Regions from separate parts of the Micromonospora sp. NBRC 110038 genome, predicted to be linked through region 3. Evidence: riboswitches for the same ligand, from Rfam matches in the RefSeq annotation. Region 3 holds a riboswitch; each other region holds the start of a gene.
What was found. Region 3 has a riboswitch for cyclic di-AMP ahead of LPU61_RS05820 (C39 family peptidase). Riboswitches for the same ligand answer to the same signal wherever they lie in the genome.
Positions count from the first base shown of each region.

Region 1: another riboswitch for cyclic di-AMP. It lies ahead of LPU61_RS19290 (NlpC/P60 family protein); the one in region 3 lies ahead of LPU61_RS05820 (C39 family peptidase).
Region 2: another riboswitch for cyclic di-AMP. It lies ahead of LPU61_RS26930 (hypothetical protein); the one in region 3 lies ahead of LPU61_RS05820 (C39 family peptidase).
Region 4: another riboswitch for cyclic di-AMP. It lies ahead of LPU61_RS14590 (hypothetical protein); the one in region 3 lies ahead of LPU61_RS05820 (C39 family peptidase).

Region 1 is NZ_BBOL01000005.1:204,666-206,847, reverse strand. Features, by position in the region: gene LPU61_RS19295 (NlpC/P60 family protein) at 1-686, shown strand, start outside; cyclic di-AMP (ydaO/yuaA leader) riboswitch at 898-1,038, shown strand; gene LPU61_RS19290 (NlpC/P60 family protein) at 1,051-2,091, shown strand; gene dcd (dCTP deaminase) at 2,166-2,182, opposite strand, start outside.
Region 2 is NZ_BBOL01000009.1:301,102-303,283, forward strand. Features, by position in the region: gene LPU61_RS26930 (hypothetical protein) at 26-1,051, opposite strand; cyclic di-AMP (ydaO/yuaA leader) riboswitch at 1,056-1,186, opposite strand; gene LPU61_RS26935 (YibE/F family protein) at 1,353-2,182, opposite strand, start outside.
Region 3 is NZ_BBOL01000001.1:1,511,344-1,513,525, reverse strand. Features, by position in the region: gene LPU61_RS05825 (CDP-glycerol glycerophosphotransferase family protein) at 1-51, shown strand, start outside; gene LPU61_RS05820 (C39 family peptidase) at 197-1,069, opposite strand; cyclic di-AMP (ydaO/yuaA leader) riboswitch at 1,286-1,428, opposite strand; gene LPU61_RS05815 (hypothetical protein) at 1,885-2,182, opposite strand, start outside.
Region 4 is NZ_BBOL01000003.1:646,595-648,776, reverse strand. Features, by position in the region: gene LPU61_RS14590 (hypothetical protein) at 1-887, opposite strand, end outside; cyclic di-AMP (ydaO/yuaA leader) riboswitch at 892-1,021, opposite strand; gene LPU61_RS14585 (cation diffusion facilitator family transporter) at 1,175-2,089, opposite strand.

The DNA.
Region 1 (2,182 bases), on a different contig from region 3:
GCGACCTCGCCTCCCGCTACTACATCTCCGGCCCGTCGCAGGACATCGGCGCGCTGCTGGTCAGCACCAAGCCGGGCACCCTCGCCGAGCAGTTGACCATCCTGGACCGGCTGGCCGCGCAGGAGCGCAAGCAGGTCGAGGGCGTGCTCGCCGTCCGGGCGAAGTACGACACCGAGAAGCAGAAGCTCGACACGCTCATCGCCTCTCAGGAGAAGCAGACCAAGGAACTGGCGGCGAAGAAGACCAAGATCAACGGTGAGATCAAGCGGCTCCAGGCGTCGATGCCGAAGACCGTGGTGTCCACCGAGGGCTGCCCGACGGTCACCGGCGTGGTCAGTGCGGCCGCCCGCACCGCCATCAAGACCGCCTGCGCCCAGGTCGGCGACCCGTACGTCTGGGGTGCCACCGGCCCGAACTCGTTCGACTGCTCCGGCCTGACCCAGTTCGCCTACAAGGCGGCCGGGATCCACCTGACCCACTTCACCGGCGCCCAGTGGAACGAGGGCCGTGCCATCCCGCGTTCCGAGGCCCGCCCTGGTGACCTGGTGTTCTTCTTCAGCGACCTGCACCACGTCGGCCTCTACATCGGCAACGACAAGATGGTGCACGCGCCCCGCGCCGGCAAGCCGGTCAACGTGAGCAGCATCAACACCATGCCGGTGGCCGGCTTCCGCCGACCCGGCTGACCCGGCCCGGCCCCCGCGAAGGCTGCGCCGCGCAGCACCGCCCGAAGGCCCCCGGTCTGGTGAGACCGGGGGCCTTCGCCGTGCGCGGACATCGACGTCGGCCACGGGCATGTACGGTGTGTCACGGCCGGTCGGGTTGCGGATCGACGGCGATCGTCTCTACTCTGGCCAATTGTCGGCCGGTAGCTGCACCGCCCAGCCGGGCGGTGACGGTGCGACACCGCCGAGTCGCCTACGAGCGAGCCGGGGACCCAGGTACGCCGGGGTGAATCCGCAGCGGCGCTGCGGTAGGGCGCTCTCCCTTCCCGCCCGAACCCGTCAGCTAACCCGGTAGGCGGTAGAGGAAGAAGGAGAACGGAGCCCGGTGGCACTCCATGCCCCGCGGCGCCCGTCACGCCGGTCGGCCGACGCCGACCGGATGCCGGCTGCGCCGCGTACCCGCTGGTCACGCTGCACCACCCTCCTCGCCGCCCTGGTCGGCGTCGCCGTCGTCCTGACCGGCGCACCGACCGTGGCCCACGCCGACCCCTCGGTCGCCGAGATCGAGCGGCAGATCGACGAGGACTGGAACAAGCTCGAACCGATCATCGAGCGGCACAACGCCACCCGCCAGGACCTGGCCGCCAAGCGCAAGCAGGCCGACGCGCTCGCCGCGCGGATCGGGCCGCTCCAGCGCCAGGTGGACGAGGCGTTGAAGAAGGTCGGGGGCCTCGCCGCCGAGGCGTACAAGGGCGACAACCTCTCGGTGGTCAACGCCCTGCTGGGCAGCCGCACGCCGAGCCAGATGATGGGGCAGCTGGAGCTGCTCGACCGGTTCGCCCAGCGCCAGCAGCACGACGTCCAGGCGGTCGTCGACCTCCGCGACGAGCTGGCCGCGAAGAAGCAGCCCCTCGACGAGATGGTCGCCCAGCTCACCCGCACCGAGGCCCAGCTCGCCGCGAAGAAGAAGCAGATCAACGCCGAGATCGACCGCCTGCAGAAGCTGCGGCTGAAGGTGTACGGCAACGGAGGCGGCGGCCCGCTGAAGCCCGCCCCCTGCCCGGCGTCCTACCCGGGTGGCGGCGCGGGGACGGCGGTGAAGTTCGCCTGCGCCCAGATCGGCAAGCCCTACGTCTGGGGTGCCGAGGGCCCGAACTCGTACGACTGCTCGGGGCTGATGCTGGCCGCCTGGGCGAAGGCCGGCGTCTCGCTGCCGCACAACGCGGCCCAGCAGCGGTCGGTGACCGCCAAGGTCAGCCGCGCCGACCTGCGCCCCGGCGACCTGGTCTTCTACTACTCCGACCTGCACCACGTCGGCATGTACGTGGGCGGGGGCTGGGTGGTGCACGCCTCCCGGGCCGGCGTCCCGGTGAAGATGAAGCGTGTCGACGACGGCCCGATCCACAGCTTCGGCCGCCCCGCCTGAGCTGCAAGAAGGGGCCCCTCCTCACACCCCTCGGGCGGCGGACGGCGCATCGTGCCGCAGGGAGGAGCGGGGCGTCAGCGGGGCGGCCAGG
Region 2 (2,182 bases), on a different contig from region 3:
CTCTCGTCGTGCGCGGCGCGCCGCGTCAGAGCAGCGACATGTGCACGTGGTCCGTGTGGTTGGACGGCCCGCTGTAGGACTTCCAGCCGGTCGCCGGGAACCAGATCTGCCGGTTCCAGATGACGTAGTAGATGCCGAGCCGGTCGGCGTTGCGGATGAGGAACGCGGCGAGGTTGTTGCCGTACATCCGGGTGTCGTTGTTGTGCCAGGGGGAGAACCCGCTGTTCTGGAGCGACCAGTCGCAGGCCCGGCCCTTGGGGTGTTCCCACGGCCCGCCCGGCCGGTAGCAGCCCACGAACCGGTTGAAGCCGGCCCGCTTGGTCTCCTTGTAGGCGTGCAGGGTGCGGGGCGTGATGCAGCCGGAGGTGGTGGGGTCGTTCTCGCTGCACGACTCGGGCCGCCAGTCGCCGTCCGACGTCCGGCCCGGCCCGATCCTCGCGACCGGGGAGGTGGCGTTGACCAGGCCGCCGGTGAAGCCCTTGCCGCCGACCAGGGCGAGTGCCTTCTCGGCGTCGAACTTCTTCTTCGCCATGACCGACGCCTGCTTCTGCTGCTCGCGCACCTCGGCGTCGAGCGCGAGCTTGGCCTGCTCGGCGCGGTTCTTCGCCGCGCTGACCTCGGCCAGCTTGTTGGCGTTGACCATGTTCAGCTCGTCGAGGGCCGAGGCGCGCTTGACGAACGAGTCCGGTGTGTTGCTCTCCAGCAGCATCGCCATCGCGCCGACCCGGCCGGTCCGGTACGACTGCGCGGCCATCTCGCCGACCTGCGGCGCGAGCGCGTCCAGCTCCTCCTGGGCCTTGCGCACCTCGTCGGCGAGCTGGGCCTGGCGCTTCTTGGACTTCTCGAGCTTCGACTTCGCCTGGGCGTAGTCCCGGTTCGTCGCCTCGATGACGTCGGTGATGAGCTGGGGCTCGTCGTCCTCCTCGTGCCCCGAGGGTTGGGGGGCGGCGGCGGGCAGGGCGAGCGCCGGGGCGGCCGGCCCGGCGACGACCGCCAGGGCAGCGAGCACGGCCACCACGGGTGTCAACCAGCGGTGCAGGGGTGCCGTCACAATGTTCCCTTCCATCGACCGCCGACCGGGTTAGCTGACGGGTTCGGGGCGGAAGCGGCCCCTACCGCTCGCGCGGATTCACCCCGGGCACCTGGTTCCCCGGCTCGCCTTGCGGCGATTGGGCGGCGGCACCGCAGGCGCCGCTTCGCGCCTTCGGCGGTGACCGGCAGCGAGGTTACCCGAGAGCCCATGCGGGGAGCTACGTCCGGATGCCGACTAAAAGCGTCATTTCGTAATCGCCATCGGTAATCAGTGATGCGCTTCTCAGGGCGGATGCCGCCACCGGTCACGCTGTGAAGTGTCACCATGCGGTGTCCGTGCCTCCTTCTCGGTGCGGCCGTCCGGCCGGGGGGTGGGTGGGGGCGTGGTCGTCGGGGAACCCCTCGGCCGCCCGGCCGCCGCCGAGCGCCTCCAGCGCGAGATTGCGGTCCGCGGTCCGCCGCCCGCCCCCGGGGGTACGCGCCGCCGGCACGTCCCCGCCGTCCGTTGGGCCGGGCCGGGACGCGGCGGTGTGCCCCTCAGCCGTGTGTCCCGCCGCCGTGCGCCCCGCTGCGGTGACCACGGCGGCCAGCCCGGTGGTGAGCGGCACGGCGGCGATCAGGCCCAGCGTGGCGACCGCGCTGCGGACGATCTCCTGGGCGAGGAACTCGCTGGTCAGGATCTCGGTCACGGGGCGGGAGTCGGCGGTGAGCAGGAGCAGCAGCGGCAGCGACGCGCCCGCGTACGCCAGCACGATCGTGTTGACCGTGGAGGCGATGTGCGCCCGGCCGACGCGGGTGGCCGCCCGGTAGAGCTGCAACCGGGACAGCCCCGGGTTGGCGTGCGCCAGCTCGGTGACCGTGGCCGCCTGGGTCACGGTGACGTCGTCGAGCACCCCGAGCGAACCGATGATGATGCCGGCCAGCAGCAGGCCGTGCAGGTCCACGTCGCCCCGGAACATCGACAGGGTGGTGGCGTCCTCGCTGCCGTACCCGGTGAGGTGGGTGGCCGCCGTGGCCAGGGTGCCCAGCAGGCCGGTGAGCACCAGGCTGCCCAGGGTGCCGAGGACGGCCACCGACGTCTGCGCGGTGACCCCGTGGGTGAGGTACAGCACCACGAACATGATCAACGCGGAGCCGACGACGGCGATCG
Region 3 (2,182 bases):
CCGCCGGCCCCGCGCGCCGCCGACGCGATGACCCACTCCCCCACCGCCTGATCGTCCCGCCTCCGATTCTTGGACAGTTGCTGTTCGCCTTGAACCGCAACTGTCCAAGGATCGAGGCCGCCCCCGCCTACCCGGAGACGGCACCGGCCCCGGCTCTCTGCGGAGGAGAGCCGGGGCCGGTGGGGGGAGGGTGATGTCAGGCCGAGTAGCCCCGCGTCGCCGCCCAGTGGGCCAGCGCGGCGGTGCTGATCCAGTACGCCGGGACGGCCGGGTCCGCCGAGTCGGCGATGCGCACGGTGCGCCCGGAGTCGCGGTAGCCCACGACGGCGATGTAGTGGCCGCCGGGGAACGAGTGCCAGCCGCCGTCGACGTCGGTGGCGTCGCCGGCGATGTTGACCACGACGCCGCGACCGGCGCTGACCGCCTTCACCACGTCGGCCCGGAGCCGCTCCGTCTCCGCCGGGGTGGCGGCGCCGCCGGGGATCAGCCGGGTCCGGTACGGCTCGCCCTTGACCATCTCGTTGAGCACGCGGGTGGTGTCGTAGGCCGAGTTGGTGCCCATCTCGGTGGTGCCGAGGCGGGCGGCCAGGTCGTCCTGGGTGCCGTCGACACCGGTGGCGGAGAGCGCGTTGCGCACCGCAGCCGGGCCGCAGTAGTAGTAGGTGGTCTGGGCCTCGTAGTCGTAGTCGAGGACCTTGGACGACGGCGGCTTCGGGGCCGCGGGCTTCGCCGTGGTCTTCTTCGGCGTCGCCGAGGCCGTCAGGTCGGGGTTCGGGGCCGCCGAGGTGGCGCTCGGCGACGGCGCGGCGCTGCTCGGGGCAGCGAGCGGCGCGGCGATCCGGGCCTGGGCGCGGCTGGCCGCGCCGTCGAGGCGGGGTGCCACCTCGGCCACGGCGGCGTTGGTGGTCCGCTGCGGGGCGGGGGCGTCGTCGTCGACGGCGGCGAGCAGCGCGCCGGTGCCGGAGGCCAGCAGCAGCGCCGCGGCGGAGCCGGCGACGACCTGGTACGGGCGTTCCGTGGCGAGTCGCCGCAGGTGCCGCTTGAGCTGATCGTTCACGTGTTCCTCCACGGGACGGGGCGGAAGCGGAGGCACCCGGGCGCGCGTCGGCGCACGGCGGCGGGCGGTGTCCGCGGCCGGTGGGGTCCGCTTTCTGGGGCGCCCGCTCAGGCGGGCGTACGCAGGGGTGCGACGGTCAGTGCGCCGGCTCGGCGGCGGCGGACACGGGCACCGGGCTCCGTGGTGGAGGAACAACCCGGGGGGTGGGGTCGTGCTGCACGAGGATGGAACTCCTTCCGATACCGCCTACCGGGTTAGCTGACGGATTCGGGCGGGAAGATCGCCCTACCGCAGGCCGTGGCCCGCGGATTCACCCCGGACGTGCAATGGGTCCCCGGTTCGTGATCTTCACGATTGAGCGGGTCGGCGCGGCGTCGCCTCTTGCGATCGGGTACCGCACCAGACGGGCCGACACTACTGGCCGACGGAAGTCCTGCCAACCCCCCGCCACCTGCTTAAACGTCCGCTGACCGACCCATTTACGGGGCATTCGGAGACTGACGCGACTCAATGGGACTGCCGACCCATCCGACGCCAGCGGACCCGCAACGGGACGACGCGCCGCGAATCTCGGCGATTACCGCCCCCGATCAAACCGAATGGCCCCGCCTGCCCGATCCCACCCCACCATGACCCGCCTCACACCCCCGCCCTGCCCCCGCCCCGCCCCCGCCTCGGTGATCAAGAGAAAAGCGTCAGAGTTGATCTCCACGATGACGCAAACCTCTTGATCACGGCGGTCACCGCAGTGACCACGGTCACGACGGTCACGGCGGTCACGGCGGTCACGGCGGTCACGGCGGTCACCACCACCGCGGTTTCCGCGGTTACCGTGCCGGGGCGGGGCGGGGTGGGCGCCAGCCGGTGATCCCGAGGACCCTGCCGGAGGCCGTGGCGCTGGTCGCCGGCGCGTGGGCGGGCCGGGCGCGCTCGGCGGCGGCGTACGCCTCGGCGGCCAGCGCCCGGGCGGCCTCGGCCGCCAGTTCGGCGTCGCCCCACGCGGCCCGCTCGCGTGCGGCGGCGGCACGGTAGCGGGCCAGCCTGCCGTCCCGGACGGCCCGGGCCAGGACGACCTCCTGCTCCACCGGGTGCAGCCGGGGGTCCCAGCCGCCCCGGCGGGCGAAG
Region 4 (2,182 bases), on a different contig from region 3:
CCGCCGCTGGCCACGCCGCCGAAGCCGCCCTTCTGCGCGGCGAAGTCGCAGGCCCGGCCCTTCGGGTGCTCGCCTGAGCCGCCGGGCCGGTAGCAGGAGACGTACCGGGTGAAGCCGGCGGCCTTGGCCTGGTTGAGCGCGTGCAGGGTGCGCGGGGTGATGCAGCCGTTGGCGGGGGTGGGGTCGTTGACGCTGCACGACTCCGCCGGCCAGGAGCCGTCGGAGTTGCGCTTCGCGGGGGTGGCGTTCGCGCTGGAGGTGCCGCCCGGGCTGGACCCGCCGCCGCTGCTGCTGGCCTTGTTGTTGGCCACGGTGAGGGCCCGCTCGGCCTGCTCCTTGCGCTTGCCCATCAGCGCGACCTGCTTGCGCTGCTCGCGGATCTCGCCGTCGAGGGCCTGCCGGGTCTTCGTCGCCTCGTCCCGGGTGGTCAGCAGCTCGCGCAGCGCCCGGTCCTCGTTCGCGGCGATCGTGTCGAGCGCGGCGGCCCGGTCCAGGAACCCCTCGGGGGAGCTGCTGTCGAGCAGCACCGAGGCGGCGGTGAGCCGGCCCTTCTTGTACGCCACCCCGGCGATCTCGCCGACCTTGGCGCCACGGGTGACCAGCTCGGCCTCGACCGTCTTGAGCTGGCCGCCGAGCTGCTGCTGCCGCTTCACCGACCGGTCGAGGGCGGTCTTGGCCTCCAGGTAGCCCTTGCTCGCCGCCTCGAGCTGGGCGCGCAGGGCGGGCGTGCCGCCCTCCTCGTCGTCGCCGGGTGCGGCGAGCAGGCCGACGGGCGGCGCGGCCCCGGCCGGCGTCACCGGCGCGACCCCGAGGCCGACGGCGAGCGTCAGCACCAGCGCCGCCGCCACCCGGGCGGCGAGCCTTCCTACAGGTGCCACTACTGGCATATGCGTGTCCTTCCGTCAGCCGCCGACCGGGTTAGCTGACGGGTTCGGGACGGAAGATCCCTACCGCTGGAGCGGATGCACCCCACAAACATGGTTCCCCGGCTCGCCCGCAGGCGATTAGGCGGCGGCCACCACAGGCGCCGGAGGGCGCCGCCCGGCGATGGCCGGGGCCGAGCCTACCGGTGCGCGTGGGACCAGCGCTGCTTCCGTGACGGAGGGTACGCGGATGAAACCTGTCAAGTCAGTCATTCGGCCACGAATGTCGCGAAAATTGATGAGCCTCGGTCTCACCAGCCGGCCGGCCCGCAGCCGTCGCGGGCGGCTCCCGGCTCGACCTGCAAGGTGGCGTGCTCGATGTGGAAGTCCTCGTGCAGGGCGGTGCGGGCGGCGGTCAGCACCGCGCCGACCTCCGCGCCGGGCGCCATGGTCAGGTGGGCCGAGGCGACCTCCATGCCGGAGGTCAGCGTCCAGACGTGCAGGTCGTGCACCTCGACCACGCCGGGCACGGCGGCCAGCCGGTCGTGCACGGCGGTCACCTGGAGGTGCTCCGGCGCGGCCTGCACCAGGATGCGCACCGCGGCCCGCCCGAGCCGCCAGGTGCGGGGCAGGATGAACACGCCGATCGCGACGGCCACCGCCGGGTCCGCCCACCACCAGCCGGTGGCCATGATCAGCGCCGCCGCGCCGATCACGCCGACCGACCCGAGCAGGTCGCCCAGCACCTCCAGGTACGCCCCGCGCAGGTTGATGCTCTCCTTCGCCCCGCTGCGCAGCAGGGCGAACGCGGCGACGTTGGCGAGCAGGCCCAGCACCGCCACCACGAGCATCGGGCCGGTGGTGACCTCGGGCGGGTCGCCGAAGCGGCGGACGGCCTCGACGAGGACGTAGACGGCGACGCCGCTGAGCAGCAGGGCGTTGCCGAGCGCGGCGAGCACCTCCAGCCGGTAGAGCCCGAACGTGCGCTGCGGGTCGGCGGTGGCCCGGCGGGTGGCGGTGATCGCGGCGAGCGCCATGCCGATGCCGAGCACGTCGGTGAACATGTGCCCGGCGTCGGAGAGCAGCGCCAGCGAGCCGGTGCCGAGCGCGGTCACCGCCTCGACGATCATCAGCGCGGCGAGCAGCGCGAACGCCGCCCAGAGTCGACCCGAGTGGCGGTCCGCCGCGTTCGCCGCCCCGTGGTGGTGGTCATGACCTGCGCCCACGCCCACACCCTCCGTCCGTGATCCCCGCCCGGCCCAATCTATGCTCACATCGCAATATGTGCAAGTGATCGACAGCGGTCCGGCCGGGGAACG